3 regions of the Nocardioides sp. NPDC057767 genome follow, and region 2 is predicted to be linked to each of the others. Evidence: riboswitches for the same ligand, from Rfam matches in the RefSeq annotation. Region 2 holds a riboswitch; each other region holds the start of a gene.

Region 1 (9,922 bases), on a different contig from region 2:
TCGTATCGCCCTGCTCATCGACGCCGACAACGCCCCAGCGGCCAAGATCGACGCGATCCTGAACGACCTGGCCGAGTACGGCGAGGTGACCATCCGGCGGGCCTACGGGAACTGGACCAAGCCCGAGCTCAAGGGCTGGATCGAGGAGCTGCACGACGCGGCCATCCGGCCGATGCAGCAGTTCGACCTGACCGCCCACAAGAACGCCTCCGACATGGCGCTCGCCATCGACGCCGTCGAGCTGCTGCACGCGGCGATCCCGGACGCGTTCGCGCTGGTCTCCTCCGACTCCGACTTCACCCCGCTGGTGCACTACCTGCGCGAGAAGGGGCGCGCCGTCTACGGCTACGGCCGGGAGAAGACGCCGGCCCCGTTCAAGAGCGCCTGCACCCGGTTCACCGTGGTCGAGAAGCTCGGCGGCTCCGAGGAGGAGACCGACACCGACTCCGAGGCCGGCGCCACCCCCGCCCGCAAGCAGTCCTCCTCGGCGACCACGGGACAGGTCCTGAAGCGCAACGCCCGGTTGATCCAGCTGCTGCGCAACTCCATCGCCGCGGCCGCCGACGACGACGGCTGGGCCCTGGTCGGCACGGTCGTCTCCCGCATCCGCAACCAGTCCTCCGAGGACCCGCGCAACTACGGCTACGCCACCTGGACCAAGCTCATCAAGGCGATCGACCTCTTCGAGCTCAAGGACGAGGGCACCTCGGCGATCGCGGTCAGCGACAAGCGCAACAAGAAGTGACGTACGTCTGCAGGTCTAGGACGCGTCCGCGGTGAGGTCCTGGTCGTCTGCCTTCTTCGGCTTCGGGCGGGTGCAGTCGATCCCCTTGGGAACCGAGCCGTCGAGGTGCTTCAGCGCGGCCTTGAAGTCGCGGCAGCGCTCGGCGTCCTCCTCCTTGTTGGCGGGATAGCCGATCGCCGCGTTGACCTTGCCCATCTCGAGGGCGTCGGCGAGCGGGTTGATATCGCGGGCGACGGTCCAGTACCACCGCGAGATCGGCGCGCTGTGGTCCAGGGACCGGGCCAGCTCGGGGCGGCGGCGAAGGTCGATGCCGAAGTAGGCGCCGGCGTCGGTGTAGTTGGCCTCGCCGGTCAGCTGGATGTAGCCGCGGCCGGCGTACTTCCGCTTGTCGTGGGGGCCCTTGGCGTCGTGGTGGAAGGAGCTCTCGTTGGCGAGCGTGGCCAGGTAGGCCGCCTGCCGGTAGGAGGTCGTGATCCGGGCGTCGGACATGGCCCGGTTGAGGGTCGGCAGCCCGGTCTCGACGGTCTTCCTGTCACCGACCTTGTCGCCGAACATGGCAACCAGATCGGCGTACGTGACCGAGGTTCGAGCCGGTGCCGCGACGGCCGTCGTGGCTGGGCAGAGGGAGAGCACGGTGGCCGAGATCGAGGTTGCGACAAGGCCGAGAATCCTGTGGCGCATGGGGACAGAGTGACTGCTCGACGGCGATCCCGCAAGCAGGGACGACCCGGCATAAGATGACCCCCGAATCAAGCAGAGCCTCAATCAACACACGCCGTGGTGGGGGAAGCCGGTCGAATCCCGGCGCTGACCCGCAACCGTAGGCCCAGGACATCGGGTCCTGGGCGAGCCGGAGCACCTGCCGACGGGCGCGTACTGACCTGACGCTGTCGTGGAAAGCAGCGGGTCGGCCCTGGGCCTTCCCGACGAACAGCGCGGAAGGAACCATGAAGAAGACCGTCATCGGTGGCATCGCCGCCGCCCTCGCCCTCACCTCGCTCGCCGGCTGCGGCGAGAAGGCCGTCGAGGAGGGGGAGAAGCCCACCTACGACGCGAAGGTGTCGACCTCCGTGGCCGACTGGCTCGTCGCCCAGGCGCCGAAGGGTGTGGCCCGCAACGCGCAGTACGGCACCGACGACTTCGGGCTCAGCGCCGACATCGGGATCGCGCTGGCCGAGGTCGGTGGCTACGACGAGGAGATCGCCACGATCGCCGCGGCCGTGATGGAGAACAAGTCGGCTTACACCTCGCCCGGGTTCGGCACCGTGACCTCGGCCGGGGCCACCGCGAAGGCGCTCGTCCTCCAGCAGAACATCGACGCCTCCGACCCCGGTCTGCTGAAGCAGCTCGAGGGCACCGTCGGTGAGAACGGCCGCATCGCCGACAAGCTCGACCCCGAGAACAAGGAGGCGGCCGACTACTCCAACACCATCGGGCAGTCGTACGCCGTCTGGGCACTGAGCAACGCCGAGAGCAAGAAGGCCACCGCCGCCGCGGATTTCCTGGCCGGGCAGCAGTGCGAGGAGGGCTGGTTCCGGGTCACGTTCACGGCTGACCCCGCGGCCGCCGACCAGACCTGCGACGGTGACCCGAAGGCCGCTCCGGATGCCGACGCCACCGCGTTCGCGTTGATCGCGCTGTCCTCGGTCGCCTCTCCCGAGGCCGAGAAGGCCGTCGAGGCTGGCGTCGAGTGGCTGAAGGAGACCCAGGCGGAGGACGGTTCGTTCAAGGCGGCGACCGGCAACATCGCCAACTCCAACACCACCGGCCTGGCCGGGTGGGCGTTCGGTCGCGCCGGTGAGACCGATGCTGCCGAGAAGGCCGCGACCTGGGTCTCCGAGCACGTCGTGACCTGCGGTGACGACATCGGGGCGGTGGCCTACGACGACGCCGCCCTGGCCGAGGGCAACACCAAGGGGCTGACCAAGGAGTCCGAGGGGATGTACCGCCTCGCGGCCGCCCAGGCGCTGCCATCCCTCGTCTTCCTGCCCAAGGACGCGACCACGAAGACCGCGTGCTGAGCCTACGGTCCGCGATGGTGGCCCTGGCGATCCTCGCCGGGGCCACCGCACCCGTCCTCACCCCGGCTTCGGCTTCTGCCGCAGAGGCATGTGACGGCGTCACCGTCGTCGTCGAGCCCAACGCGCTGGGCGGCGACCCCGAGGTCACCTGCGTCCGGCCCGAGGAGGGCGACACCGGTGCCGACCTCTTCGAGAAGGCAGGGCATCCGCTCACCTACGTGACCTCGATGCCCAGCGTCGTCTGCCGTGTCGACGGCCGGCCGAAGACCGCCGGCTGTGCCCAGATGCCTCCCGCCGACGCCTACTGGTCCCTGTGGGTCACCGACGAATCCGGGGCCTGGAGCTATGCCTCCAGAAATGTTACCGAAATCAGCGTGACCTCCGGGCAGGGTGTTGCGTTCACGTGGATAGACGACGATGTCGTTACCGCTCCGGCGACGGTGCTTGGGGATGCTGTGGGGGCGCCCTCAAGCCCGTCGCCGGAGTCATCTCCGGAGGACTCACCCTCTGACTCGACCTCCGAGCCCCGGCAGCTGCCCGTCTGGGTCGCTCCCGCCGGGATCCTCGCCCTCTTCTCCGTCGCCGGTGTCGTCTGGTGGCGTCGGCGATGAGCGAGCGTCAGCGAGCGAACAATGGATCTTTCATCGGACCGCGTCCGTACCCTGGCGCATGCGCTACGGAGGCGGTCCGATGAGCACCTTGATTCGCGAGGCCGCGATCGCGCGCCTGCCCCGTGATCTGCACCCCGTCGCCTGGTGGGTGTGGGCGATCGGGCTGGCTGCGTACGCCTCCTTCACCACCAACCCGCTGCTGCTCCTGCTCTTGGTGGGGGTGGTCTCGGTCGTGGTCGCGGCCCGTCGCGGTGAGCAACCGTGGGCGAAGGCGTTCCGGCTCTACGTCGGCCTCGCCCTGTTCATCGTCGCGACCCGGGTGCTCTTCAGGGTGCTCCTGGGCGCCGTGCCGGGTCATGTGCTCATCGATCTGCCCGAGATCCCGCTTCCCGATTGGGTGCTCGGGATCCGGCTGCTCGGGCCGCTCACCCGCGAGGCGCTGCTCGCGGGCCTCTACGACGGTATGCGGCTCGGTGTGATCGTGATCTGCGTCGGTGCGGCCAACGCACTGGCCAACCCGAAGCGACTGTTGCGGTCGCTGCCGCCCGCGCTCTACGAGATCGGCACCGCCGTGGTGGTGGCGGTGACCGTGCTGCCCCAGCTGGCCGAGTCGGTGCAGCGGGTCCGCGCCGCGCAGCGGCTGCGGGCAGGGGCGACCGGAAGGGTCAAGCGGCTGCGCCGCTTCCTGGTGCCGGTGCTCGAGGACGCCCTGGAGCGGTCGATGGCGCTGGCGGCCGGCATGGACACACGCGGCTACGGACGTACGGCCGGGATCCCGGCTGCCACCAGGCGGGTCACCTCGGGGCTGATGCTGGTCTCGCTCGTGGGTCTCTGCGCCGGCGTCTACGCGGTGCTGGACGGGACCACGCCCGGCTGGCTGGCGGCCACCATGCTGGTGCTCGGCGTCGGCTCCGCGGCCATCGGGCTGAGGCTGGCCGGTCGCCGGGTGTCGCGGACCGTCTACCGGCCCGACCGGTGGCGCTGGCCGGAGGTCGTGGTGGCGCTGAGCGGCGTGCTGGTCGCGGTCGTGGGCTGGTGGGTCGCCCGGTCGCAGGTCCCGGTGGCCTTTCCCGGGGTGAGCACCGCGCCCGGGGTCACGCTGACGGCCATGGCAGGAGTGCTCGTCGGGCTGGTCCCGGCGGTCGCCGCGCCGGTGCCGGCATCACTCGTCGAGGAGGAGACAGCCGCATGATCGAGCTGCGAGGGATCACGTTCACCCCGCCCGACTCCTCCGAGCACGTGCTCAAGGACGTCGATCTCACCATCGAGGAGGGCGAGCTGCTGCTCGTCTCCGGCCCCACCGGCTCCGGGAAGTCGACGCTTCTCGGCGTCATCGCCGGCCTGGTGCCCCGCTTCTCCGGCGGCGTGCTGGAGGGTGACCTGCTGCTGGACGGCGCCTCGATCATCCGTACGCCGCCGCGCGAGCGCGCCGGGATCATCGGCTACGTCGGTCAGGACCCGGTGGCCGGCTTCGTCACCGACACGGTCGAGGAGGAGCTGGCCTACGGGATGGAGCAGCTCGGGCTCCCGCCGGCGACCATGCGGCGCCGGGTCGAGGAGACCCTCGACCTGCTCGGCATCGCCGAGCTGCGGCAGCGGTCGCTGCGTACGCTCTCGGGCGGGCAGCAGCAGCGCGTCGCGATCGGCTCCGTGCTCACCACCCACCCGCGGGTGGTCGTGCTCGACGAGCCCACCTCCGCCCTCGACCCCACCGCCGCCGAGGACGTGCTCGCCACCATCACCCGGCTCGTGCACGACCTCGGCACCTCCGTGGTCCTCGCCGAGCACCGCCTCGAGCGCGTCGTACCCTTCGCCGACCGGATCGCGCTCCTCGTCGGCGACGGCTCCGTCGCTGTCGGCGACCCCGCCGACATCCTCGAGGACTCGCCCGTCGTGCCGCCGCTCGTCGAGCTCGGCCGCCAGCTCGGCTGGTCGCCGCTGCCGCTCACGGTGCGGGATGCGAGGCGGCGGGCGCGGGGGGTGGCGCTTGCCGACCGCGTCGGTCATCTCGAGATGACCGACGCCGTGGCCCTGAGCGCCCGCTCGCTCACCGTCACCCGAGGGCGTACGCCGGTCCTGCACGAGGTCTCGATCCGACTGCCCGCAGGGCGGGTGACGGCCCTGATGGGACGAAACGGCTCGGGCAAGTCGACGCTGCTGTGGTCGCTGCAGGGCACCCAGAAGCGCCTGGCCGGTTCGGTGGACGTCGGTGGCAAGGATCCGGAGACGCTCGACCCCGAGGCGCGACGCGCGCTCGTGGGCCTGCTGCCGCAGAGCGCGGCGGACCTGCTCTACCTGGAGACCGTGGCCGAGGAGTGCGACGCCGGCGGCCCACGGACCAGGGAGATCCTGGACAGCCTCGTCCCGGGCATCCCCGACGACCAGCACCCGCGCGACCTCTCCGAGGGTCAGCGCCTCGCCCTGGCACTGGCACTGATCCTGAGCGCCGACCCGCCGGTCGTGCTCCTCGACGAGCCCACCCGCGGCCTCGACTACGCCGCGAAGCATGCCCTGTCCGAGATCCTTCGCGACCTCACCGGCGCGGGCAAGGCGATCCTGGTCGCGACCCACGACGTCGAGTTCGTCGCCCAGGCCGCCGACGACGTCGTGGTGCTCGCCGACGGCGAGGTGGTCTCCGCCGGCGACGTACGCAGCGTCACCGCCGAGTCGCCTGCCTTCGCTCCCCAGGTGAGCAAGGTCTTCGGCCTGGGCTGGCTGAACGTGCGCGAGATCGTCGAGGCGGTGGGGGAGGGATGATCAGGTTCTCTCCCCGCACGGCTCTCCTGCTCGCGATCATCTCGGTGGCCGGGCTGATGATGTTCGCCTGGCCGCTGCTGCTCCACGGCTACGAGCGGGTGCAGCCGCCGTTCATCTTCCTCGCACTGCTGCCGCTGATGCTGGTCGTGCTGCTCAGCGAGCTCGCGGTGGGCGGGATCGACACCCGGATGATCGCGATCCTCGGTGTGCTCAGTGCGATCGAGGCCGTCCTGCGCGCCGTCTCCGCCGGCACCGGCGGGGTCGAGCTGGTCTTCTTCATGCTCATCCTCGGAGGCCGGGTCTTCGGGCCCGCCTTCGGCTTCGTGCTCGGCTGCACGAGCCTGTTCGTCGCCGCGCTGGTCACCGCCGGCGTCGGGCCGTGGCTGCCCTATCAGATGCTCGGCGCGGCCTGGGTCGCGATGGGAGCCGGACTCCTGCCACGCGCGAGCGGTCGTCGCGAGATCGGGCTGCTGGCGGCGTACGGGATCCTCGCCTCCTACGCCTACGGACTCCTCCTCAACCTGCAGGGCTGGCCGTTGCTGACCGGGGTCACGGTCCCCGGCACGAGCGGCAACCTCTCCTACGAGCCCGGTGCCGCGCTCGCCGAGAACCTGGCGACCTTCCTGCGCTACACCCTGGTCACCTCGACCAGCAGCTGGGACACCGTGCGAGCCGTCACCACCGCCGTGGCGATCGCTCTCCTCGGCCCCGCCGTGCTCGCCACCCTCCGTCGAGCCGCTCGCCGAGCCATGATCACCCCCGCCGAGGCGTCACCCCGGTCGGTCGAGTAGTCGCTCCCGTCGGCCGAGATCTGGCCGGCACCGCACGTGTAACACGTCGTTCGTAGGACTATCCGGTCGTTCCGATAGGGCGAGTAGTCCTACGAACGACGTGTTACAGCTCGCCGCAGCCGCACAAACTGACGCCTCGGCCGACCGGAGTGACGCCTCGGCGCGGGTCAGACCCGCTGGTGCTCGGCGACGCGAGCGAGGAAGCCGAGCAGCAGCTGGTGGACGCGGTCGGGCTGCTCCATCTGCACGAAGTGGGTGCCGTCGAGCTCGACGAAGGTGCCGTTCTTCAGCCCGGCGGCGACCCGGGACATGTGGCGCGCGCCGGCGACGAGATCCCGGGTGCCCGCGACCAGCACGACCGGCACCTTGATCCGGCGCGGCGATACCGAGCGGCGCTGGGAGGTGCGCAGGGCGAGGTGGAAGTACCACTCGACCGGAGTGGTCAGGAACTCGGCCAACGCGGCCGCGGCGAGCTCGGGGTCGGGGACCTTGCCGATCAGGCCGGCCTTCGAGAACACCTCGATCGCCCGCGGTCCGAGGTCGAGCCGGGTGGCCACGGGAGTGATCAGGGAGCCGGTGCGGCGCAGCACCTTCGCGGCGGTGCGGGTCACGATCGCGGCCGCCGGTGCGGGCAGCGGCAGCGGGCCCAGCATCGACTTGAAGGTGTCCCCGGGCACCCCGGCGACGCCGAAGATGCCGGAGACCCGCTCGGGGTGGTCCGCGGCCAGCTCGAACGCGGTGTTGACGCCGATCGACCAGCCCATCACCACCGGCCGCGCGAGCGCGAAGGCGTCCATCACCGAGAGCGCGTCCTCGGCGAAGTGCCTCGATGTCGTCTGCTCCAGATCCTTCGGCCGCGCCGAGCCGGAGGTGCCGCGGTGCTGCCAGGACACGACGCGTACGCCGCAGGAGGTGTGCAGCAGCGCCGGCCAGTTCCACGGGCTGGTGCCGAGACCGTTGCACAGCAGCACCGTCGGTCCGTCGATCACGCCCTCGGGGTCGTTGGTCCAGGCCCGGATCAGGGTGCCGTCGTCGGAGAGCACGTCACGGAACGTGACCGTCGACTCGGCCATCGCCCGTGGGATTCTCATGCAGTCATTCTCTCCGATGCGAGCAGCTGGAGATAGTGCTGGACGTCTTCACGCTCCGCACGCCGCAGCAGGAGCGCCTCCTCCGCGGCCTTGGCGTTGTGCCGGGCGACGAGCTGAGAGGCCACCGGCCAGGCGAGCAGCAGCTGGATCGGTCGAAGGAACGGGCCCACCATTCGGCCCGCGGTGCGTGCGGCGAAGAGTGCGGCCATCTGGGCGACGGCGGTGGTGTGCGCTGGGGCGGTGATGGTCGACAACGGAGCAACTCCAGAGACAGGCGGGACCGGACGGAGGGAGGGGGAGTTGTCACCAAACTGTAGTGACCTGAACATTCGAAGTCGGTGACGAACCGATGTCGCTTGTGTGAAACGCCCCACTACATCGTGCGACGAGCCACGTACGTCACGCCGGCGTCGACTCCACCGGCACGTGATGGTCGGGCTTGCCGGTGCGCGTCGCTCCGGCGGAGGCGACCACGACGCAGGCGATGGCCAGCCACTGCAGCACGGACAGCCCCTCGTGGAGGACCAGGATCGCGGCCAGCGCACCGGCCGCCGGCTCCAGCGACATCAGGATCGCGTAGAGCCCCGGCTTGATCGAGCGCAGGGCGACGAGATCGAGGGAGTAGGGGATCACCGAGGACATCAGGCCCACCATCAGCCCGATCAGCCACACGTGCGGAGACCCCAGCCCGTCGGCGTACGCCATCGCCGCAGGCGTCAGCGCCACCGCCGCGACGGTGGAGGCCAGGGCGAGACCGTCGAGCCCCTCCCAGCGCGCGCCGGTCGCCTTCGACAGCACGATGTACGCAGCCCAGCAGGCACCCGCGAGCAGCGCGAACAGCACGCCCACGATCGAGATCCGCCCGGGTTCGAGACCGAGCAGCACGACCCCGGCCGCCGCCAGCGCCACCCAGACCAGGTCACGTGCCCGCCGCGAGGTGACCAGCGCGATCGTGAGCGGGCCGATGAACTCGATGGTGACCGCGATCCCGATCGGGAGCCGGGCGAAGGACTGGTAGATCGCCCAGTTCATCAGCCCGAGCGAGGCCCCGAAGGCGACCACGACCAGCCAGTCGCGCCGCGACAGGCCGCGGACCCGCGGACGGGTGATCGCCAGCAGGATCAGCGCGGAGAGCGACAGCCGCAGCCACACCATGGCCGTCGGGGTGACCTCGTCGAAGAGCGACTTCGCGAACGTCGCACCGACCTGCACCGACGCGATCCCGATCAGAACCAGAACGACCGGGTGGGCAAGCCTCGCCCGGAGAGAGGAAGCGTGCACCACCCGGTCAGTCTAGGGTCATGTGAAGACCGGCTACTGAGCCGAGTCCGTCTGCGAGATGTTGGACAGGTTGGCGGCCTTGTTGGCGGCTTCGGCGAGCCGCTCGGAGCCGCGCGGGGGGTCGTGCGGGACCATCGGGTGCTCGATGTGGTCCTGCTCGTAGATCTCCGGCGGGATCGGCGTCGGCACGGTGGCGATGATCCGCGACCCGTCGGGCCGTACGCCGCCGTGCACCTCCTCGTCGAGGTGCTTGCCGATCCGCGGCCCCTGGTCGGCGAGCGGCACGACGACCGGTGATCCCTTCGAGACCACGAACTCCTCCCCGCGGACGCTGACCGGGATGTCGAACTCCTCGCCCGGGGTGTCCACGACGGTGAAGACGATCTGGTCGGTGGTCACCGCGACCTGCATCCGGGTCGAGTGCCACTGGACCCGGAAGATCAGCGAGCCCCACTCGGCCGGCAGCCGCGGGTCGAAGGAGAGCTTGCCGTCGTAGTCGCGCATCCCGCCGAAGCCGAACGCGAGCCCGCCCCACACGCCGCCCGTGGAGGCGATGTGCATGCCGTCGACGGTGTTGCCGTGCATGTTGTGCAGGTCGACGTAGAGCGCGTCGTAGAAGTAGCGC
Region 2 (9,922 bases):
TACGGCCTCGAGGTCGCCGATCGCGGCGGGGTCGCCGACGACATAACCGGCCCTGACCCCTGGGATCGACCAGTGCTTGGTGAGGCTTCGGATCACCAGCAGACCCTCGGTCCGCTCACCGGTGAGCGTCTCGGGTTCGCCGGGAACCGCGTCCATGAACGCCTCGTCGACCACGACCAGGCGCCCGGGGCGAAGGAGCTCGCGGAGGGTGTCGGTGGGATGGAGTACGCCGGTGGGGTTGGTCGGGTTGCCGACGACGACCAGGTCCGCGTCGCCGGGCACCGTCGCCGGGTCGAGGGTGAACCCGTCCTCGGCGCGGAGGCGGACCTCGGTGACCGTGTGGCCGGCCTGCTCCAGCGCCGCGTGGGGCTCGGTGAACTGCGGATGGACCACGACGGGCTTCCGCCACTTCCTCGCCCTCGCGACCAGCGTGAATGCCTCCGCCGCCCCTGCCGTCGGGAGCACCTCGGCACGCTCACGGCCGTGATGCTTGGCCAGCGCCGCCCGCGCCGGCTCCTCGTCGGGGTAGGCGGTCGGTGCGAGCGAGTCGTGGAGTGCCTGGTCCAGCCACTCCGGGCGCGGGTCCGGGTGGACGTTCACCGCGAAGTCGAGCAGCCCGTCGCCCACCTCGACGTCGCCGTGGTGCCGCAGGGGGTCGGCCAGTTGGCCGTCCGTAGTGGCGGGCATTTCCCCGCCATGGCGGGGTTCTGCGGGCGAACTCGTGCGCGTGGCGGCGCATTTTCCCGCCATGGCGGGATTCTGCGCCGCGCCGTGAACCGCAGCCGCGAACCGGACCGCCAGCTTCGGATGGCCGGCCCAATGCACATGCAGGTACGACGCATGCAGCGTGTCCGACGCAAACCCCATCAGCGCCGAACCGTCGCCCCCGCCGGCCGAACCGTCAGCTGCGTCGGCCGAGTTGGCACTTTTGGGGGCCGAATCTGTAGCTGTGGGACGCGAAACTCGACTTTCGTCGCCCAGAACTGACGGCTCGGCCGACGCAAGTGACTTCTCGCTCGCCACAACTGACGTCTCGGCCGACGCAAGTGACTTCTCGGCCGGTGGCCGTGCGGATTCGATCGACCATGCGGCCTGAGTACCAGCGGCGGGCGAGGTGGTGGTGCGGTGGAACTCGTGGCCGGTGACCTGCTCGCCGGCTCGGGTGAGGAGGGAGTCGGAAGCCGCGACCGCGACCGGGTAGCGCAGGGTGAGGCGCTCGCTCATCGCGGCGTGCGCGGGGATGGCGCCGGCCATCGGTACGCCATCGAGGGACTCGGCCAGGTAGAGGAGACCTGCACACTCGGCGACGGTCGGGATCCCGGCCTGAACGGCGGCCTTCAGGTCGCGGAGCAGGCTCGCGTTCGCGGCGAGCTCGGCGGCGTACATCTCCGGGAAACCGCCGCCGAGGTAGATCCCCTTCGTCCCCTCGGGGAGGGTGGGATCGGTGAGCGGGTCGAAGGGGCGTACGTCGCAGCCTGCGGCCTCCAGGAGCTCCTCGGTCTCGGGGTAGCGGAAGGTGAACGCCCTGCCGCCCGCGACCGCGACGACCGGACGCTCCCCGGCCGGCGAGGCGTCGATCTCCAGCGCCATGGCCGGATCCCACGGCTCGGCGTCCAGGTCGGGGGCCGAGCGAGCGACGTCGAGCAGGGCGGAGAGGTCGAGGTGGGCGGCGACCTGCTCCCCCAGCCGCTCGATCAGCGCGACCGACTCGTCCCGCTCGGCGACGGGGACGAGGCCGAGGTGACGTGACGGGGTCGCGAGCGTCTCGTCCCGCGGGAGCATGCCGAGCACCGGCAGGCCGACCTGGTCGAGCGCTCGCCGGATCTCGTCGGCGTTGCGCCCGGGAGAGCAGCGGTTGAGGACGACTCCCCCGATGCGTACGGACGGGTCGAAGGCGGCCATGCCCGCCGCGATCGCGGCAGCGGAACGGGACATCCGGGCGACGTCGAGTACCAGGACGACCGGCGAGGAGGTCAGCGCGGCGACGTGCGCTGTCGAGGCGAAGCCATCGGTGCCGAGGCGGCCGTCGTAGAGGCCCATGACGCCCTCGATCACCGCGACGTCGGCCCCGGCGGCACCGTGGAGCAGCAGCGGCACCACCCGCTCGACTCCAACCAGGTGAGGATCGAGGTTGCGGCCCGGGCGGCCGGTGGCGAGCGCGTGGTAGCCCGGGTCGATGTAGTCCGGGCCGACCTTGTGCCCACTGACCTCGTGACCGGAAGCGCGCAGCGCCGCCATCAGCCCGGTCGCGATCGTCGTCTTCCCCGAACCCGTCGAGGGAGCCGCGACCACCAGCCGGGGCAGGGTCACCATTCGATGCCCTTCTGGCCCTTCTGGCCGGCGTCCATGGGGTGCTTGACCTTGGTCATCTCGGTGACCAGGTCGGCGACCTCGAGCACGGCAGGATCGGCGTCGCGGCCGGTGATCACGACGTGCTGGCGCCCGGGGCGCTCGGAGAGCACCGACGCCACCTCCTCGGCAGAGACCCAGCCCCACTTGATCGGGTAGGTGAACTCGTCGAGGACGAGCAGGTCGTAGCGCTCCTCGGCCAGGCACCGCTTGATCTCGGCCCAGCCCTCGGCGGCGGCCGCGGCGTGGTCCTCGGCCTCGCCCCGCTTGCGCGACCACGACCATCCGGAGCCCATCTTGTGCCAGTCGACCGGTCCACCCTCGCCGGTCTCCTCGTGCAGCTGTCCGAGCCGCTCCAAGACCGTCTGCTCGCCGATGCGCCACTTGGCCGACTTCACGAACTGGAAGACCCCGATCCGCCAGCCCTGGTTCCAGCCGCGCAGCGCGAGCCCGAAGGCGGCGGTCGACTTCCCCTTGCCGGGCCCGGTGTGGACCATCACCAGCGGCCGGTTGCGGCGCTGGCGGGTGGTGAGCCCGTCGTCGGGTACGTTCAGCGGCTGTCCCTTCGGCATCAGGCAGCGCCCCTTCCCATGGTGGATCCGGTGAACCCGTGGACGGCCGACGTCAGCGCCTCGGCGCTCACCTCGGCGACCGGGACGTGCTCGGCGCCGAGGTGCTCGGCCAGCCGGCGAGCCAGCCCGAGCCGCATCGGCCCGCTCTCGGAGTCGATGACGACGGTGGTGACGCCCAGGCCGGCGACGTACGCGGCGGCCTGCTGCGAGCGCCGCACCGCCTCCTTGCCGTGGGCCTTGGAGTTCGCGCGGCCGTCCGTGACGACCACCAGCAGCGGCCGCAGATCGGGGTCGCGCAGATGCTCGCGCTGCAGCACCCGGGCGGCCTCGAGGAGGCCTTCGGCCAGCGGCGTACGTCCTCCGGCGGGCACCTCGTCCAGACGGGCTGCCGCGAGGTCGACCGACCCGGTCGGCGGCAGCACGAGCTCGGCGCCTTCGCCGCGGAAGGTGATCATCCCGACCTTGTCGCGGCGCCGGTAGGCGTCGAGGAGCAGCGAGAGGACCGCGGCCTTCACCTGCGCCATCCGCTTGCGCGCGGCCATCGACCCGGACGCGTCCACGCAGAAGAGCACCAGGTTGGCCTCGCGTCCCTCGCGGACCGCGGTGCGGAGGTCCTCGACCCGCAGCTCGACCTTCGCGGACGTACGCGGGCGGGCTGCCTGCTTGCCCGCGGCGGCCTTGAGCGTCTCGACGAGATGGAGCGAGCCGCGGACGCTGGTGTTCGCGCCGATCCGGCGGCCGCTGCTGCCGATCGCCTTGCTCCGGCCTCCGGTGCGGCCGGTGCCCAGTCCGGTGACGGTCAGGAGGCGGGGGCGGTAGGCAGGGGCGGCAGCGGTGACGGACTCGGGGGCGGGAGCGGAGGGCGTGGGCGGCGCGTCGGGTCGGTCGTCCGCGGAATCGGCTGTGTTGGTCTCGGCACCGTCTCGCTGGCGCTCGCCGGGCTCGACCGACTGGGGTTCCGCGACCCCGTCGTCGGTGGTCGATGTCTCCTCGTGGGAGGTCTCGACAGGCTCGACCTCCGGGGGCGGCTCGGGTGGCAGCTCCTCGTCGCCGAGGATGCGGTCGAGGAGGTCCTCGTCGAGGCCGGGAGCGTCGAAGGGGTTGCGACGGCGGCGGTGCGGCAGCGCGAGCAGTGCGGCGCGGCGGATGTCGGCGCGGGTGACCTCGGAGCGTCCGGCCCAGGCGGCGTGGGCGACGGCGGTGCGGGCGGTGACGATGTCGGCGCGGAGCCCGTCGACCTCGAAGGCCGCGCAGACCTCGGCGATCTTGAGCAGCCCGGGCGCGGTGAGCCGGACCTTGCCGACCAGCGCGCGGGCGGCCGAGATCCGGGCGGTCAGGTCGCGCTCGGCGGCGACATAGCGCTCGACGAACGCGGGAGCGTCCAGGTCGAAGGCCATCCGGCGGCGGACGACCTCGGCGCGCAGCGCGGGGTCCCGGGGCGCGGCGACCTCGACGGTGAGCCCGAAGCGGTCCAGCAGCTGCGGGCGCAGCTCGCCCTCCTCGGGGTTCATGGTGCCGATCAGTACGAATCGGGCGGCGTGCTCGACCGAGACCCCGTCGCGCTCGACCGAGACCCGGCCCATCGCGGCCGCGTCCAGCAGGAGGTCGACCAGGTGGTCGTGGAGCAGGTTGACCTCGTCCACGTACAGCAGGCCGCGGTGGGCCCGGGCGAGCAGTCCTGGCTCGAACTCGACCGCGCCGCGCGACAGCGCGCTCTCCAGGTGGAGCGAGCCGACGACCCGGTCCTCGGTGGCGCCCACCGGAAGCTCGACCAGCCGCACCGGCCGGCTCTCCACGACGGCGGCGGACCCGAACGGTCCGTCGGGCGACTCCGCGGACGGGTCGGCGGGGTCGATCGAGAACCGGTCCCCGGCGTAGACCGAGATCGAGGGCAGCACGGCCGCCAGGCCGCGTACGGCCGTCGACTTCGCGGTCCCCTTCTCGCCACGGACCAAGACCCCGCCGATCTCCGGGGAGATCGTGGTGAGCACGAGCGCGAGGCCCATGTCGTCGAGCCCTGTGGCCGAGTCGGCCTGGCAGCCGAGGACGGCAGAAAATGGGTAGTGCACCGGCATGAGAGGCTCCCGCTCCCTATCGCGTTGGTTGGTTGGACGCGAGGCCGGTCTTCGGACTTGTCGAGTCCCCGTGGTCGGAGCTCGATTCACCGCAGCGGGCCTGTGCCGGATTCTCACCGGCTTCCCAGATTCTCCCCAGTCGGGGCACCTCGCGCCTGTGCGCTCACTGTAGCGTCTGGCCTCATGATCGTCGTGGTGGGCATCGGTGCCGGAGGTTGGGACGAGATCCCCGTACGTCACCAGCAGCTGATCCGGGAGGCCGCGACCCTCCTCGGCGGCAAGCGTCATCTCGACGTCGTCCCTGACCTCCCCGGCCAGCGGCGCGAGCCCTGGCCCTCGCCGCTTCGCGATGGCCTTCCTGCGCTGCTCGAGTCGCTCCCGGCGGACGCTCCCGTCGTCGCGCTGGCCTCCGGCGATCCGCTGGTCTCCGGCATCGGGACGACCCTGATCTCGCTCCTCGGTCGGGAGAACGTACGCATCGAGCCGGCCGTCTCCTCCGTCTCCCTCGCCCGCGCCCGGATGGGCTGGCCGGCCGAGTCGTGCGCGGTCGTCAGCGTGGTCGGCCGCGACGTGTCGCTGGTCGGCCGCGAGCTCGCCCCCGGCCGCCGGATCCTGGCGCTCTCCTCAGACGGATCGACCCCGGCCTCGATCGCGAACCTCCTGGTCACGGCCGGTCTCGGTGGGTCCGTGATGACCGTGCTGGGCGAGCTGGGGGCGGAGACCGAGAGCTCGCGGACGGGCACGGCCTCGACCTGGGCGGGCGAGTCGCCACGGCTCAACATCGTGGCGATCGAGTGCGTCGGGGCGCCGCTGTTCGGCTGGGCGGCCGGTCTACCCGACGACGCCTTCGAGAACGACGGCCAGCTGACCAAGCGCGACCTGCGCGCCTCCGCCCTGGCCCGCCTGGCACCGACCCCCGGCGAACACCTGTGGGACGTCGGCGCCGGTGCCGGATCGGTCGGAATCGAGTGGATGCGGGCGCACCCTTCCTGCACCACGACGGCCATCGAGGGCAACTCCGAGCGGGCAGCCCGGATCGCTCGTAACGCCGCCCGTCTCGGCGTACCGAGCCTGACCGTCGTCGAAGGTCGTGCCCCGGATGCGTTGCGCGATCTCCCGGCGCCCGACGCGATCTTCATCGGCGGCGGCGCGACCCGCCCCGGCGTCCTCGACGCCTGCCTCGCCGCCCTCCGCCCCGGCGGTCGTCTCGTCGTCCACGGCGTCACCCTGGAGACCGAGCAGCTCCTCGCAGGGCTCTACGAAGATCGCGGCGGCGAACTCACCCGCATCGCCGTCGAGACCACCGCCCCGATCGGTTCCTTCACCGGCTGGGCGCCTGCGCGCACCGTCACGCAATGGGCCTACACGGCCAACAGATCCTGATCCCCCGCCCGGCCCTCGCGGCCCTGGTGAACAAGGTGCTGCCACCGTGCACTATCGCTGCCGCTGCACGACCGGTTTACACCTGACTGGTATGCGATGGACGCCCCGATGGTCCCGGCCTAGCGTCGTCACATGCTGATCACCACGCAGCAAGCATGTGAGCGCCTGGCGAGAGTCCATCTCCTTGGCCGCAACCAGGCGCTGCGCATCCTGCAGTCAGGGCTCGCCGGCCCGCGCACGCGAGTCGGCTCGGCGTACCGGTACGAAGCCGACGCGATCGAGCGTCTCCTCGCCCGGCCACGCAGCACCGACGAGGCCCTCGACCGGCATCAGCCGTTCATCGCGCGGATCGGCCGCACCAGACCCTTCGACCTCGACGCCACCTGGGAGGAGCAGCGCGCAGACGTCGCGACGGGTTGGTACCTTCCCTCGCTCGCCTACCACCAGATGCGTCCACGTCTCCCGGCCTCCCACCGGGCAGACTCACACTCGGTCCTCCCGGCGACTGGTTCTCGGAGTTCGAGGACACCTGGCTGCCGATCGAGAACGGAGCGACCTGGACACTGTGGGGTGCCCTCAACTCCACTCCGTCACGCGCCGACCCGCGCAGCATGTACTTCTGGGACCAACTGGAGGAGGAGCGCGACCGGAAGCGCCTCTACTCGACCGGTCGCCACCAGGCCCTGGCCCGCACCCTAGAAAGTCTCGTCGTGGAGCACCGTCGAGAGCGGTGAGCGGTGGCGCCAGCCGAAGCGCTCCAGGTCGGGGACATCGGGGAGATCCTCGACGTGACCGACGCAGAGCCAGGCGACAGGACGTACGCCCTCGGGCATCCCGACCAGGTCGCGCAGGAACTCCTCGCGGTAGAAGCTGACCCAGCCGACGCCGAGGCCCTCGGCGGTGGCGGCGAGCCAGAGGTTCTGGATGGCGCAGACGACCGAGTAGAGGCCGGCGTCGGCGATGGCGTGGCGGCCGAGGACGTTGGGGCCGCCACGGCTCGGGTCGTAGCCGACCACGACCCCCAGCCCGGACTCGCGGATGCCCTCGATCTTGATCCGGGAGAAGGTCTCGGCCCGCTCGCCGGACAGGGTGGCGGCGAAGGTCTCACGCTCGGTCGCGACGTGGGAGTGGAAGCGCTCGAGGCGGTCGGCGTCGCGTACGAGCACGAAGTCCCACGGCTGCGACATCCCGACGCTCGGGGCGGCGTGGGCGGCGGACAGGACCCGCTCCAGGACATCCGGAGCCACCGGCTCGCCGGTGAACTCGGCACGGGTGTCCCGACGACGGTTGATGGCGTCGTAGAGGTCCATCAGGCACGCACCCTGGCAGCGTCGTAGAGGAACGACTCACCGCCGGCGCGGGCCAGCGCGGGCCCGGCCAGGATGACGGCGGCCTGGCGCAGGCCGGCGTCCTCGACCGCGTCGGCGATCGTCGACACGGTCCCCCGCAGCACCTTCTCCTCGGGCTGGCTGGCGCGGTAGACGACCACGACCGGACACTCCGGGCCGTAGAAGGGCAACAGCTCGGCCATCAGCTCGCGGGTGCGCCGGATCGCCAGGTGGAGCACCAGGGTGGCGCCGGTGGCGGCGTACGCAGCCAGCGACTCCCCCTCCGGCATGGCCGTCGACCGGGCCTGGGTGCGGGTGAGGACCACCGACTGGGCCACCAGCGGCACGGTGAGCTCGCGTCCGACCAGCGCAGCGGCGGCAGCGTAGGCCGGTACGCCAGGGGTCACGTCCCACGGCACCTCGGCGGCGTCGAGCCGCCGGGTCTGCTCGGCCACGGCCGAGTAGACCGACGGGTCACCCGACACGAGGCGTACGACCTGCTTACCGCCCCGGTGAGCGGTGATGATCGCACCGACGATCTGGTCCAGATCGAGCTTCTGGGTGTCGACGAGCGAGGCCGACGGACTGCAGTGGGCCAGGACCTCGGGATCCAGATAGGTGCCGGGATAGAGCACCACGTCGGCGGCCTCGAGCAGCCTCGTCGCGCGCACGGTCAGCAGGTCCGCCGCGCCGGGCCCGGCACCGACGAAGTGGACGGTCATCGGATCGGTCATCGGACATACCTCGGCGTCCAGACCTGTCCTGCCGCGGTCACCCGGGTCGAGCTCGCCCCCACGATGACCAGACACTTCATGTCGATCGATGCGGGATCCAGCTCACCGAGCGTGGTCACCGTCAGCGACTCCTCGGCCCGCCCGACGTCTCGTCCGACGATGACGACGGTGTCGGGCTTGCGCTGCTCGAGGAGTACGTCGCGCGCCAGCCCGATCTGGTCGGTGCGCGAGCGCGAGGCCGGGTTGTAGATCGCCAGCACCAGGTCGGCCGCGGCGACCGCGCGCATCCGCTCCTCGATGACCGACCACGGCTTGAGCCGGTCCGAGAGCGACATCACCGCGAAGTCTGCACCGACCGGAGCGCCCGCCCGGGCGGCCACCGCCTGGACCGCGCTGACGCCGGGCAGGACCCGGACACGTACGCCGGCATAGGCCGGATCCGAAGCCGCCTCGAACACGGCAGAGGCCATCCCGAAGACACCGGCGTCACCGCCGGAGACGACGGCGACCCGCTCCCCCGCGAGCGCCAGCTCCAGCGCGTGCCGGGCCCGGTCGACCTCGACCGTGTTGCCCGAGGCGTGCCGCTGCAGCCCAGCACGCTGCGGCACCCGGTTGACGTAGGGCGCATAGCCGACGACGTGGCCCACCTCGGCCAGCGCAGCCGACACCTCGGGCGTCAGCCACTCGTCCGGCCCCGGCCCCAGCCCGACGACGAGCACCTCCCCATCGCTGGTCGAGCCGCCGGAGCCGCTAGGCGGAGGCGTGTCGAGACCGACACAGTCCCCTGAGGCGCTCGATTCGACCGTGTTGGTCTCGACACGGAGTCGTTCGTCCCTCACGACTCCGGCTCGACCAGCGGAGGGCTGAGAGTCGCCGGGAACCACGATGAGCGAGAAGTAGGGAACCGAGGACGGGTCGACATCAGCGACCGGAAGCCAGCGCTCCTCGGGCTGCGAAGCACGCTCGACGTACCAAGCACCCTCGAGCCGCCCGGCAGCCTCCAGCGCGGAGCGAACCGCCGGGAAGGTCCGGCCGAGCTTCATGATGATCGCGGCCTCGGTGTCGGCCAGACGCCGGGCGAGCTCGGGCTCAGGCAGCGTGCCCGGCAGCACCGTGAGGACGTCGGCCTGGCGCACCAGCGGCGTCGAGACGGCCGCGGTGGCGGCCGCGAAGGCGGGAACGCCGGGCACGACGGAGGTCTCGTAGACCTCCTTGAACCGGTCGTGGAGATACATCGAGGAGCCGTAGAAGAGCGGGTCGCCCTCGGCGAGCAGGACCACGTCGCGGCCGGCGTCGAGATGGGCCGAGAGCCGGACCGCGCAGGACTCGTAGAACTCCGCCATCGCCCCGACGTAGCCGCCCGGGTGCGAGGTGGTCCCGGTGGTGACCGGGTAGCGCAGCTCCTCCTCGATCGCCCCCGAAGGGATCAGCGAGGAGGCGATCCGGCGGGCGTGGGACTGCTTGCGCACCCCGGCGTGGTA
Region 3 (9,922 bases), on a different contig from region 2:
TGGAGAGCCACTTGGCCAGGACCACCTTCTGCTGGTTGCCGCCCGAGAGGGTGCCGGCCAGGGTGTCGAGGGTCGCGGCCTTGACCTCGAGCCGGGCGGCCCAGTCGGCGGCCGAGCGGTTCTCGATGCCGGTGCTGATCAGCCCGGTGCGGGCGAGCCGGCCGCTCGTCGGGAGGGTGATGTTGCGCGAGATCGGCGCGTCCAGGACGAGGCCGTGCTGGCGGCGGTCCTCGGGCACGAAGGCCAGCCCCATCTCTATCGCCCGCCGCGGGTCACCCGGCGGGACCGGCTGCCCGTCGAGGGTGACCTCGCCGCTCTCGTAGGGGTCGACGCCGAAGATCGCCTGGGCGACCTCGCTGCGCCCGGCGCCGACGAGGCCGGCCAGGCCGACGATCTCACCTTCGCGGACGGTGAGGCTGATGTCCTGGAACAGGCCGGTGCGGGTGAGGCCCCTGACCTCGAGCAGGGGCTTGCCGACGGTGGCCTCGAGCTTCGGGTAGAGGTCGGAGACCTCCCGCCCGACCAGTCGCTGGACGATCTCGTCCTCGGTGACCGCGGAGATCGGGTCGGTGGAGATGTAGGCGCCGTCGCGCATCACCGTGATCGTGTCGCACAGCGCGAACACCTCGTCGAAGCGGTGCGAGATGAACACGACGGCGCAGCCCTGGTCGCGCAGCGTGCGCGCCACGGTCATCAGCCGCTCGACCTCGTTGCCCGACAGCGCCGCGGTCGGCTCGTCCATGATCAGGACCTTGGCATCGAGCGAGAGCGCCTTGGCGATCTCGATCAGCTGCTGGTCGGCGATCGAGAGGCCCTCGGTCGGGCGCTCGGGCTCGATCGGCACACCGAGCCGGGCGAAGAGCTCGACGACCTCGGTGCGCATCGCGGCGCGGTCGATCCTGCCCCAGCGGTTGGTCGGCTGGCGCCCCATGAAGATGTTCTCGGTGACCGAGAGGTCGGGAAAGAGGGTCGGCTCCTGGTAGATGACCGCGACGCCGGCCTGCTTGGCCTCGGCGGTGTTGCGGAAGTCGACCTGCTCCCCGGAGAGCAGGTAGTCGCCGGCGTCGCGGCGGTAGAGCCCGGCGACGATCTTGACCAGGGTCGACTTCCCGGCCCCGTTCTCCCCCACGAGCGCGTGGATGGATCCGGCCTCGACCCGGAGGCTTCCAGACCGGAGGGCGCGTACGGGGCCGAACGACTTGGCCACGTCCCGCAGCTCCAGTGCGGCGGGTGTGTCCGGCATGGGCAGCTCCTCGAATTGAAAGGTTTCAAGCCTGGTTTACGCTAGTGATGGCAATCACATACGTCAACACTCTTCGGCCGCTAATTTGAGCGAGGTTCGGACTTTGCCGTCAGACCGGCACCACGCCAACCCACATCCGCGCGGGAATCCTGCCGCGTCAGACCGCGTTCAGAGACCCATGCACGCACTCTGGGTATGGGCACATCCGCACGCCTCGTCACTCAACGGACGGCTGCAGGAGGCGGGCCGCAACGCTCTCGTCGCGGCCGGCTGGACCGTCGACGAGATCGACCTCTATCGAGAAGGTTTCAATCCACTTCTGGTGGAACGGGGCGAGGCCGACGTACGCCGCCACCAGGACCGCCTGCGGGAGGCAGATCTGCTGGTCATGCAGTTCCCGCTGTGGTGGTATTCGGTGCCGGCCATCCTCAAGGGCTGGATCGATCGGGTCTTCGAGTCGGGATTCGCCTTCGACGTACCGGACCCGGAGACCGGCAAGCCGCTCAAGTACGGCAAGGGCGGCCTGGCCGGCAAGCGCGCCCTGACCATCGTCACGGCCGGCGACCGGGCCGCGACCCTGGGCCCGCGTGGGATCAGCGGCCACATCGAGGACGTCCTGTGGCCGCTGCTGCACGGCACGTTCTGGTACACCGGGATGGACCCGCTGCGCCCGCACCTGATCACCGACGCCGACGTCGTCGACGCCGAGGTCATGGCACGGATCGAGGCCGACCTGAGCGTACGTCTCGAGGGTGTGATGACGGAGCCGCGGATCGCCTACCGGCCGATGGTCGAGGAGCAGTACGACCACACGATCAAGCTCCACGACTCGGTCGCACCTGGGCAGGACGGGCTCAGCGCCCATCGCGAGGGCTGAGGGCGTCACGGCGGCGGGCGGGCACTCCTGCTACGGTCTTCGGGCCAGCCGCTCGGGACGCAGTCCCGGCACGGGAACCCGGTGAGAGCCCGGGACTGACGCGCAGCGGTGTGGGTGACGGACGGGACACTGTGCCACTGGGCCCTCGGGTCTGGGAAGGCGTCTCGCGCCGGTCGATCCCGAGTCCGAAGACCTGCTGGCCCTGCAGCAGACCGCTGCCGGTCAGCACGGGCGACGCGCACCAGCCCGCGACCCGCTCGAGGACCGACGTGCACCTGTCTCGCACCATCCGAACGATCACCGCGAGCGCCGTGCTGGCGCTCGGCGCCACCCTGACCGGCTGCGGTGCCGACCGGCCCGCCGACGCGAAGAAGGCTGCCACCGCCAGCACCGCCGGCTTCCCGCTCACGCTGACCAACTGCGGTCGCGAGATCACCCTCGAGGCGCCGCCCGAGCGGGCGGTCTCGCTCAACCAGAGCTCGACCGAGATCCTGCTCTCGCTCGGCCTCGCCGACCGGATGGCCGGCACCGCGGTGTGGACCGACCCGGTGCTCGACTCGCTCGCCGAGGACAACGAACGCGTGCCGCGGCTCGCCGACAACTGGCCCTCCTACGAGCGCGTCCTGGAGGCCGAGCCCGACTTCGTCACCGCCTCCTTCATCAGCACCCTGGGCGAGGGCGGGGTGACCACGCCGGAGGACCTGGAGAAGCTGGGTGTCGGCTCCTACCTCTCGCCCGCCGAGTGCGTCAAGGACAACGAGGGCGACGACGACGGCACCCGTGTCGACCCCCTCGAGATCGAGACGATCTTCCAGGAGATCACCGACCTGGCACGGATCTTCGGCGTCCCCGAACGCGGCGAGAGCCTGGTCGCCGACCTGTCGCAGCGACTGGAGGCCGCCCGGACGAAGGCGCCCTCCGGTGAGGTGAGCGCGATGTACTGGTTCGCCAACTCCGAGTCGCCCTACCTGGCCGGCTGCTGCGGCGGTCCCGGCATCATCGGCCGCACCCTCGGCGTGGAGAACGTCTTCGACGACACCACCGACGAGTGGCCGCAGATCAACTGGGAGACCGTCGCCGAGCGCAACCCCGACGTCATCGTCCTCGGCGACCTGACCCGCAAGAGCCAGACCGCCGAGACCGCTCGCGCCAAGATCGACTACCTGAAGAGCAACCCGGTCACCGCCCGGATGGACGCGGTCCGCAACGACCGCTTCGTGACGGTCTCCGGCGCCGAGCTCAATCCCTCGATCCGCACCGTCTACGCGGTCGAGAACGTCGCCGACCAGCTGGCCGCCCTCGGCCTCCGCTGATGTCGGCGCGCCGCGTCCCCCGCGCCGGCATTCTGCTGGCGCTGGCTCCCCTGGTGGTGGTCGCCTCGGTGGCGGGCGCCATCACCGTCGGCCCCTCCGACCTCAGCATCACCGACGTCTACGGCGTCGTCGCCGACCGGGCCGGGCTCGGGTCCTCCGGCCTGACCCTGCTCCAGCAGAGCATCGTGTGGGACCTGCGGCTGCCGCGTACGTTGCTCGCGGGGATCTGCGGTGCGGGCCTGGCCATCTGCGGGGTCATCCTGCAGTCGCTGCTGCGCAACCCGCTCGCCGACCCGTTCGTGCTCGGCATCTCCTCGGGCGCCTCGACCGGCGCGGTCTCGATCGTCGTCCTCGGCGTCGGGTCGGGTGCGATCGGGCTCTCCACCGGGGCGTTCGCCGGTGCGCTCGCGTCGTTCGCCCTCGTGCTGCTGCTCGCCTCGCTCGCCGGCGGCACCACCGACCGGCTCATCCTCGCCGGGATCGCCGCGACCCAGCTCTGCTCGGCGCTCACCTCATTCATCGTGTTCACCGCGGCCGACGCCGAGCAGACGCGCGGGGTGCTGTTCTGGCTGCTCGGGTCGCTCTCCTCGGCGAGCTGGACCGACGTACTCGTGTGCGGCGTGATCGTGCTCGGCGGGCTGCTCTGCTGCATCCTCGGCGCCGGATGGCTGGACGCGTTCGCGTTCGGCAACGACGCGGCGGCCTCGCTCGGGGTCGATGTCGCGCGGATCCGGGCGGTGCTCCTCGTGCTGACGGCGCTGATGACCGCCGTCATCGTCGCCACGTCCGGGGCGATCGGCTTCGTCGGGCTGGTCCTCCCCCACCTGGCCCGCGCGCTGGTCGGGGTCGGGCACCGGCTGCTGCTCCCGGCCACCGCGCTGCTCGGCGCGATCTTCCTGATCTGGGTCGACACCGCCGCCCGGACCGTGATCGATCCCGAGGAGCTCCCCGTCGGAGTGGCGACCGCGCTGGTCGGGGTGCCGGCCTTCGCCCTGGTGCTGATGAGGGCCCGGCGATGATCGCGCTGGAGGCCGAACGCGTCCACTGGGCCCCTCGCGGCCGACTCGTCGTCGACGACGTGTCCCTCCAGGTCGAGGACGGCTCCACCATCGGGCTGCTCGGACCCAACGGGTCCGGGAAGTCCTCCCTGATCCGGATCCTGGCCGGCCTCCGGCCGCCGGACTCGGGCGGCGTCCTCCTCGACGGCAGCCCGCTCGCCGGGATGTCCCGGCGCCGCCTGGCGCGCCGGCTCGCGGTCGTCGAGCAGGAACCGACGACCAGTCAGGACCTCCGCGTACGCGACGTCGTCGCCCTCGGCCGGATCCCGCACCGCCCGGCCTGGGCGCCCGACAGTGCCCGGGACCGCGCCGTCATCGAGGAGGCGGCCGCCCACGCCGGGATCGCCGACCGCCTCGAGCAGCGCTTCTCGACCCTGTCGGGCGGTGAGCGGCAGCGTACGCAGATCGCGCGGGCGCTCGCCCAGGAACCGGAGATCCTGCTCCTGGACGAGCCGACGAACCACCTCGACGTACGTCATCAGCTGGCGCTGCTCGCGCTGGTCCGCCGGATGCCCACGACCTGCCTCGTCGCCCTGCACGACCTCAACCTCGCCGCCGCCTACTGCGACCAGGTCTTCGTGCTCGCCGAGGGTCGCGTCGTGGCCGGCGGCCCGCCCGCCGAGGTGCTGACCGAGTCCCTCATCGCCGAGGTCTACGGAGTTCGCGCCCGGGTGCACCACGACGAGGGCGTCGTCATCCGCTTCCTCGGCCCGGTCACCGCCTAGAGCTGCGAGTCGTAGACGCGTACGTAGTCCACGACCATGCGCTGCGGGAACTGGGTCGTGCCGTCGGGGTTGCCGGGCCAGTTGCCGCCGACCGCGACGTTGAGGATGAAGAAGAACGGCTGGTCGAAGACCCAGGGATTGGCGCCGGTGTTGGCGGTGGTGAAGGTCTGGTAGGCGACGCCGTCGACGGACCAGGTGATCGAGCCGGGCCGCCAGTCGATCGCGAAGGTGTGGAACGTGTCGGCGAAGGACCAGCCCTGCGGGTGCATGTACTGCCCGGTGATGCCGTTGCCGCCGGAGTAGCCCGGGCCGTGCAGCGTGCCGTGCACGAGGTGGGGTTCGTAGCCGACGTTCTCCATGATGTCGATCTCGCCGGCGTTGGGCCACGGCGTGCTCGGGAACTGGCCGCCCAGCATCCAGAACGCCGGCCAGATGCCCTGCCCGCGCGGGATCTGGATGCGCGCCTCGAGCCGTCCGAACTTAGGCTGGACCTTGCCCTTGGTGGTGAGGCGGGCCGAGGTGTAGCCGCCCCCGCTCTGCCGGGCGGTGATGACCAGGTTGCCGTTGCCGTCGAGCGCGGAGTTGTCGCGGGAGTCGGTGTAGGTCTGCAGCTCGTTGTTGCCCCAGCCACCGCCGCCGGTCTCGTGGTTCCAGTTGGCGGGGTTGGGCGCGCTGCCGGCGGGCCCGTCGAACTCGTCGGACCAGGTCAGGGCGGCGGCCTCCACCTCTCCGGCTCGGGATGGCCCGGCCTCCGGGCTGGGCACTGCGGCCGGCGCGGCCAGCGGGGCGACCAGGACGAGTGCCAGAGCTGCGGTCATGGTCAATGTGGTGCGGATGGTGCGGATCCTCGAGCTACGCATCGAACGCTCCTTCATGGGGTTAACTGTAAAGCGACCTTACAGTTATTGGCCCTCCTCGGGAACGGAAACGCCGGGCCACGTCCGGTCACCGCCAGTAGGCGCTCGATGCGCTCTAATGGGTCACCGGAGCGGGGCCATCGGGGGCCCTGCGGGTGAGGTGATCGCATTGGCTCGGGATCCGTACAGGCCACGGACGCCGATCATCGGCATGGTGATGGTGTTCCTCGCGTTGGCGATCGTCGGGGTGACGGCGTACCTGCATCTGGGCTGGTGGTCGCTGATCGGCTACGCGGCCGCAGCGGTCATCGCCGTGGTCGGTGGGTGGCTGCTGTTCAAGGACGTGCCCGAGCCGCCCCGCTCCGGACCCGGAGAGAGCCGATGACCGACACCGACGACCAGACCGTCGACCGGACCGGCCTGACGGACGAGGACGAGGGCTACCACAAGAGCCTCAGCCCACGGCAGCTCCAGATGATCGCGATCGGCGGCGCGATCGGCACCGGCCTGTTCCTGGGCGCGGGCGGCCGCCTTCGGGAGGCCGGACCGGGCCTGTTCCTCGTCTACGCCTTGTGCGGCGTCTTCGTCTTCCTCATCCTGCGCGCGCTCGGAGAGCTCGTGCTGCACCGGCCGTCGTCGGGGTCGTTCGTCTCCTACGCGCGTGAGTTCCTGGGTGAGCCGGCCGCATTCGCCGCCGGCTGGATGTACTTCCTCAACTGGGCGATGACCTCGATCGTCGACGTCACGGCGATCGCGACGTACATGCACTTCTGGGGCACCTTCGAGGTCGTCCCGCAATGGGTGATCGCGCTCGTCGCACTCGCCGTCGTGCTCTCGATGAACCTGATCTCCGTCAAGCTCTTCGGCGAGCTGGAGTTCTGGGCGGCGCTGATCAAGGTGGTCGCGCTGCTGGGCTTCCTGGTGCTCGGGATGATCGTGCTCGCCGGCCGCGAGGAGCTGAACGGCCAGGAGACCGGCATCGGCATGGTCCTCGACAACGGCGGCCTGTTCCCGGTCGGCGCGCTCCCGCTGGTCATCGTCGTGTCCGGCGTCGTCTTCGCGTACGCCGCGGTCGAGCTCGTCGGCACCGCCGCCGGCGAGACCGCGGAGCCCGCGAAGGTCATGCCCCGCGCGATCAACTCGGTGATCGCCCGGATCGCGGTCTTCTACGTCGGCTCGCTCGTGCTGCTGGCGCTGCTGCTGCCCTACACGACCTACCGGGCCGACGAGAGCCCGTTCGTGACGTTCTTCGACCAGCTCGGGATCGCGAACTCCGGCACGATCATGAACCTCGTGGTGCTGACCGCGGCGCTGTCCTCGCTCAACGCCGGCCTCTACTCGACCGGCCGGATCCTGCGCTCGATGGCGATGAGCGGGAGCGCGCCGGCCTTCACCGCCCGGATGTCGAGGAACGGGGTGCCGTTCGGCGGGATCCTGCTCACCGGCAGCATCACGCTCTTCGGCGTCGGCCTCAACGCGGTCGTCCCCGGGCAGGCGTTCGAGATCGTGCTGAACATGTCGGCGCTCGGCATCATCGCGTCCTGGGCGACGATCGTGATCTGCCAGATCCAGCTCTACCGGCGGTGGAAGAAGGGCCTGATGTTCCGGCCCGACTTCCGGCTGTGGGGGTCGCCGTGGACCGGCTACGCGACGCTGGTGTTCCTCGCGGTCGTGCTGGTCCTGATGGGCTTCGACTACCCGATCGGCACCTGGACGGTCGCGACGCTCGCCATCATCATCCCGGCGCTGATCATCGGCTGGCGCCTCGTCCGTGACCGTGTCCGGCAGATCGCTCTCGAGCGCGAGGGCTACACCGGCGCGATCCCGATCCGGGCCGAGCGCCCGATCGTCGACGAGGTGACCGGCGGGCCGCACGACGACGAGGGACCGAGCAACTGATCAGGCGACCGGGCCCTCGCCGAGGGTCACGGTGGCGGTGCGCCGATGTCCGCTGAGTCCCGGGCCCAGCACCGGGGTCGCCGGTCCGTCTTCGTGGCCGGCATCGTCATGGTCGTCGCCGGACTGCTCGTCCTCGGCTACGTCGCCTGGGAGCTCCACGGCACCACGATCGTCAGCAAGGAGCGCCAGCGGGAGGCATCCTCGACGATCGAGCAGGCATGGGACTCGGGCCGAACCGAGGTGAGCACCGAGTTCGGGTCGGCCGAGGCCCTGATAGAGATCCCCCGTTTCGGCGACGGCTACCGGATCCCGGTCCTCGAAGGCACCTCGGACCGGGCCCTCGGCGCCGGCTTCGGCCACTTCTCCGGCACCGCCGATCCCGGAGAGGTCGGCAACTTCGCGCTCGCCGGCCACCGGGTCACCCACGGCGAACCCCTGCGCGACCTTCCAGCGCTCCGGCCAGGGGATGAGATCCGCGTGCTGACCAGGGAGAAGACGTACGTCTATGCCCTCATCAGCGGCGGCGAGGACCTGATCGTCCCGTTCACGTCGATCTGGGTCACCGACCCGCTTCCCGACAACCCGGAGCGAGGCGGCGTGGAACCCGAGCAGGTGGAAGGGCAGCGCCTGATCACCCTCACCACCTGCTCCGAGCTCTTCCACACCGACAACCGGATGGTCGCCTTCGGGAAGCTGGTCTCCGAGGAGCCGACCAGGTAGCGCCGGCGGCCGGGACCAGACGCGGCGCGGCATACGGCTCGGAATGAAAACTCTGCGGATGGGGTACCTCTGGGCATGGCCGAACCCACCGACCCCCGCATCCAGATGGGCGAAGCCCCGCCGTCAGTCGCGGGCCCGCATCGAGTCGACGCCGAGCCGCACGACCGGATCCAGCCGGGTGAGCTCCCGGGTCTCGAGATCGACCATCACCGCCGTGTCGGCGGGCACCGGGGTCCACCCCGGCCGGTCGAGACCGCTGGAGACGATCTCGAGCCCGTGGTCGGTCCGGCGGTAGTCCATCGCGAAGTACTCCGTGGTGTGACGCGGCGGGATGTCACCCTCGTCGTCGAAGAGCTCGCGCAGCGCGCGCAGAGGCGAGTCGGCACGCGAGTTGATGTGAATCGCGAACATGTGCGTCCGGGTGAGCATCAGCGCATTCAGGCTGCACCTCGGAAACTTCTGGACGAGCGTGGCCAGCGCCTGGGTGACCCCCTCGGCCTCGTCGCCGCACTCCTCGACGTTCTGGTGCACGAAGTGGAAGTAGCGCTCGCTGTCGGTGTCGCCGCGCAGCCGTGTACGCGACTCCGGGGTCAGCAGCGCCTCGAGATCCGCGATCGGGGAGATGTGCCCGTTGTGCGCGAACGCGGCGCCGTCCGTCAGGAAGGGGTGCGTGTTCTCCGGACGTACGTCGAGCCCGCCCGTCGCCCAGCGCAGATGCACGAAGCCGGCATTCGAGAGCGGGGCCTCGACGAGCCTGCGGTAGGTCTCGTCGATGTCCGCCGAACGTGGCGAGCTCGTCGTGCAGGTGCCTTCGGGTGCGTGCCAGGCCATCCCCCAGCCGTCGGAGTGCACGCTGGTGAGCGAGGTGAAGGCGTTCAGGCCCTCCTCCCCCAGCAGGTCGGCTACGGCGCGGGGGGACTCGGTCACATATCCGAACAGACGACACATCCTCGAGTGGCTCCTTCCAGAGGCAGGTGCAAGTGGTGAGCGGACACTTTTCGAGCAGTACCCATCACCGGGTCCGAACAGTCGGCGTCGAGGAGGAGCTCCTCCTCGTCGACGCTGTGACGGGTGCCCCGCGGTCGGTGGCCAGCGAGGTGCTGCGGGTCGCGCACCGGCACGGCGACACCGAGGCCGGCGTCGGCGAGGTCGGCGGTTCGGTGGGACCCGAGATGCAGGAGCAGCAGGTCGAGACCGACACCCCGCCGGAGGAGCACCTCGGTCTCCTCG

What was found. Region 2 has a riboswitch for cobalamin ahead of ACFVDI_RS03475 (VWA domain-containing protein). Riboswitches for the same ligand answer to the same signal wherever they lie in the genome.
Region 1: another riboswitch for cobalamin. It lies ahead of ACFVDI_RS24800 (prenyltransferase/squalene oxidase repeat-containing protein); the one in region 2 lies ahead of ACFVDI_RS03475 (VWA domain-containing protein).
Region 3: another riboswitch for cobalamin. It lies ahead of ACFVDI_RS12840 (ABC transporter substrate-binding protein); the one in region 2 lies ahead of ACFVDI_RS03475 (VWA domain-containing protein).

Annotation. Positions count from the first base shown of each region.
Region 1 is NZ_JBHVKJ010000065.1:18,125-28,046, reverse strand. It holds gene ACFVDI_RS24810 (NYN domain-containing protein) at 1-745, shown strand, start outside; gene ACFVDI_RS24805 (glycoside hydrolase family 19 protein) at 761-1,426, opposite strand; cobalamin riboswitch at 1,495-1,627, shown strand; gene ACFVDI_RS24800 (prenyltransferase/squalene oxidase repeat-containing protein) at 1,693-2,766, shown strand; gene ACFVDI_RS24795 (hypothetical protein) at 2,760-3,377, shown strand; gene ACFVDI_RS24790 (CbiQ family ECF transporter T component) at 3,457-4,569, shown strand; gene ACFVDI_RS24785 (ABC transporter ATP-binding protein) at 4,566-6,134, shown strand; gene ACFVDI_RS24780 (ECF transporter S component) at 6,131-6,925, shown strand; gene ACFVDI_RS24775 (alpha/beta fold hydrolase) at 7,093-8,016, opposite strand; gene ACFVDI_RS24770 (hypothetical protein) at 8,013-8,270, opposite strand; gene ACFVDI_RS24765 (DMT family transporter) at 8,416-9,300, opposite strand; gene ACFVDI_RS24760 (glycoside hydrolase family 65 protein) at 9,331-9,922, opposite strand, start outside.
Region 2 is NZ_JBHVKJ010000004.1:37,885-47,806, reverse strand. It holds gene ACFVDI_RS03485 (cobyrinate a,c-diamide synthase) at 1-2,313, opposite strand, end outside; gene cobO (cob(I)yrinic acid a,c-diamide adenosyltransferase) at 2,307-2,921, opposite strand; gene ACFVDI_RS03475 (VWA domain-containing protein) at 2,921-4,996, opposite strand; cobalamin riboswitch at 5,021-5,163, opposite strand; gene cbiE (precorrin-6y C5,15-methyltransferase (decarboxylating) subunit CbiE) at 5,180-6,379, shown strand; gene bluB (5,6-dimethylbenzimidazole synthase) at 7,075-7,689, opposite strand; gene cobM (precorrin-4 C(11)-methyltransferase) at 7,689-8,441, opposite strand; gene cobJ (precorrin-3B C(17)-methyltransferase) at 8,438-9,922, opposite strand, start outside.
Region 3 is NZ_JBHVKJ010000021.1:21,782-31,703, reverse strand. It holds gene ACFVDI_RS12850 (sugar ABC transporter ATP-binding protein) at 1-1,243, opposite strand, end outside; gene ACFVDI_RS12845 (NAD(P)H-dependent oxidoreductase) at 1,422-2,120, shown strand; cobalamin riboswitch at 2,149-2,336, shown strand; gene ACFVDI_RS12840 (ABC transporter substrate-binding protein) at 2,390-3,433, shown strand; gene ACFVDI_RS12835 (FecCD family ABC transporter permease) at 3,433-4,452, shown strand; gene ACFVDI_RS12830 (ABC transporter ATP-binding protein) at 4,449-5,216, shown strand; gene ACFVDI_RS12825 (family 16 glycosylhydrolase) at 5,213-6,076, opposite strand; gene ACFVDI_RS12820 (hypothetical protein) at 6,234-6,458, shown strand; gene ACFVDI_RS12815 (amino acid permease) at 6,455-7,972, shown strand; gene ACFVDI_RS12810 (class E sortase) at 8,018-8,692, shown strand; gene ACFVDI_RS12805 (class II glutamine amidotransferase) at 8,816-9,640, opposite strand; gene ACFVDI_RS12800 (glutamate--cysteine ligase) at 9,676-9,922, shown strand, end outside.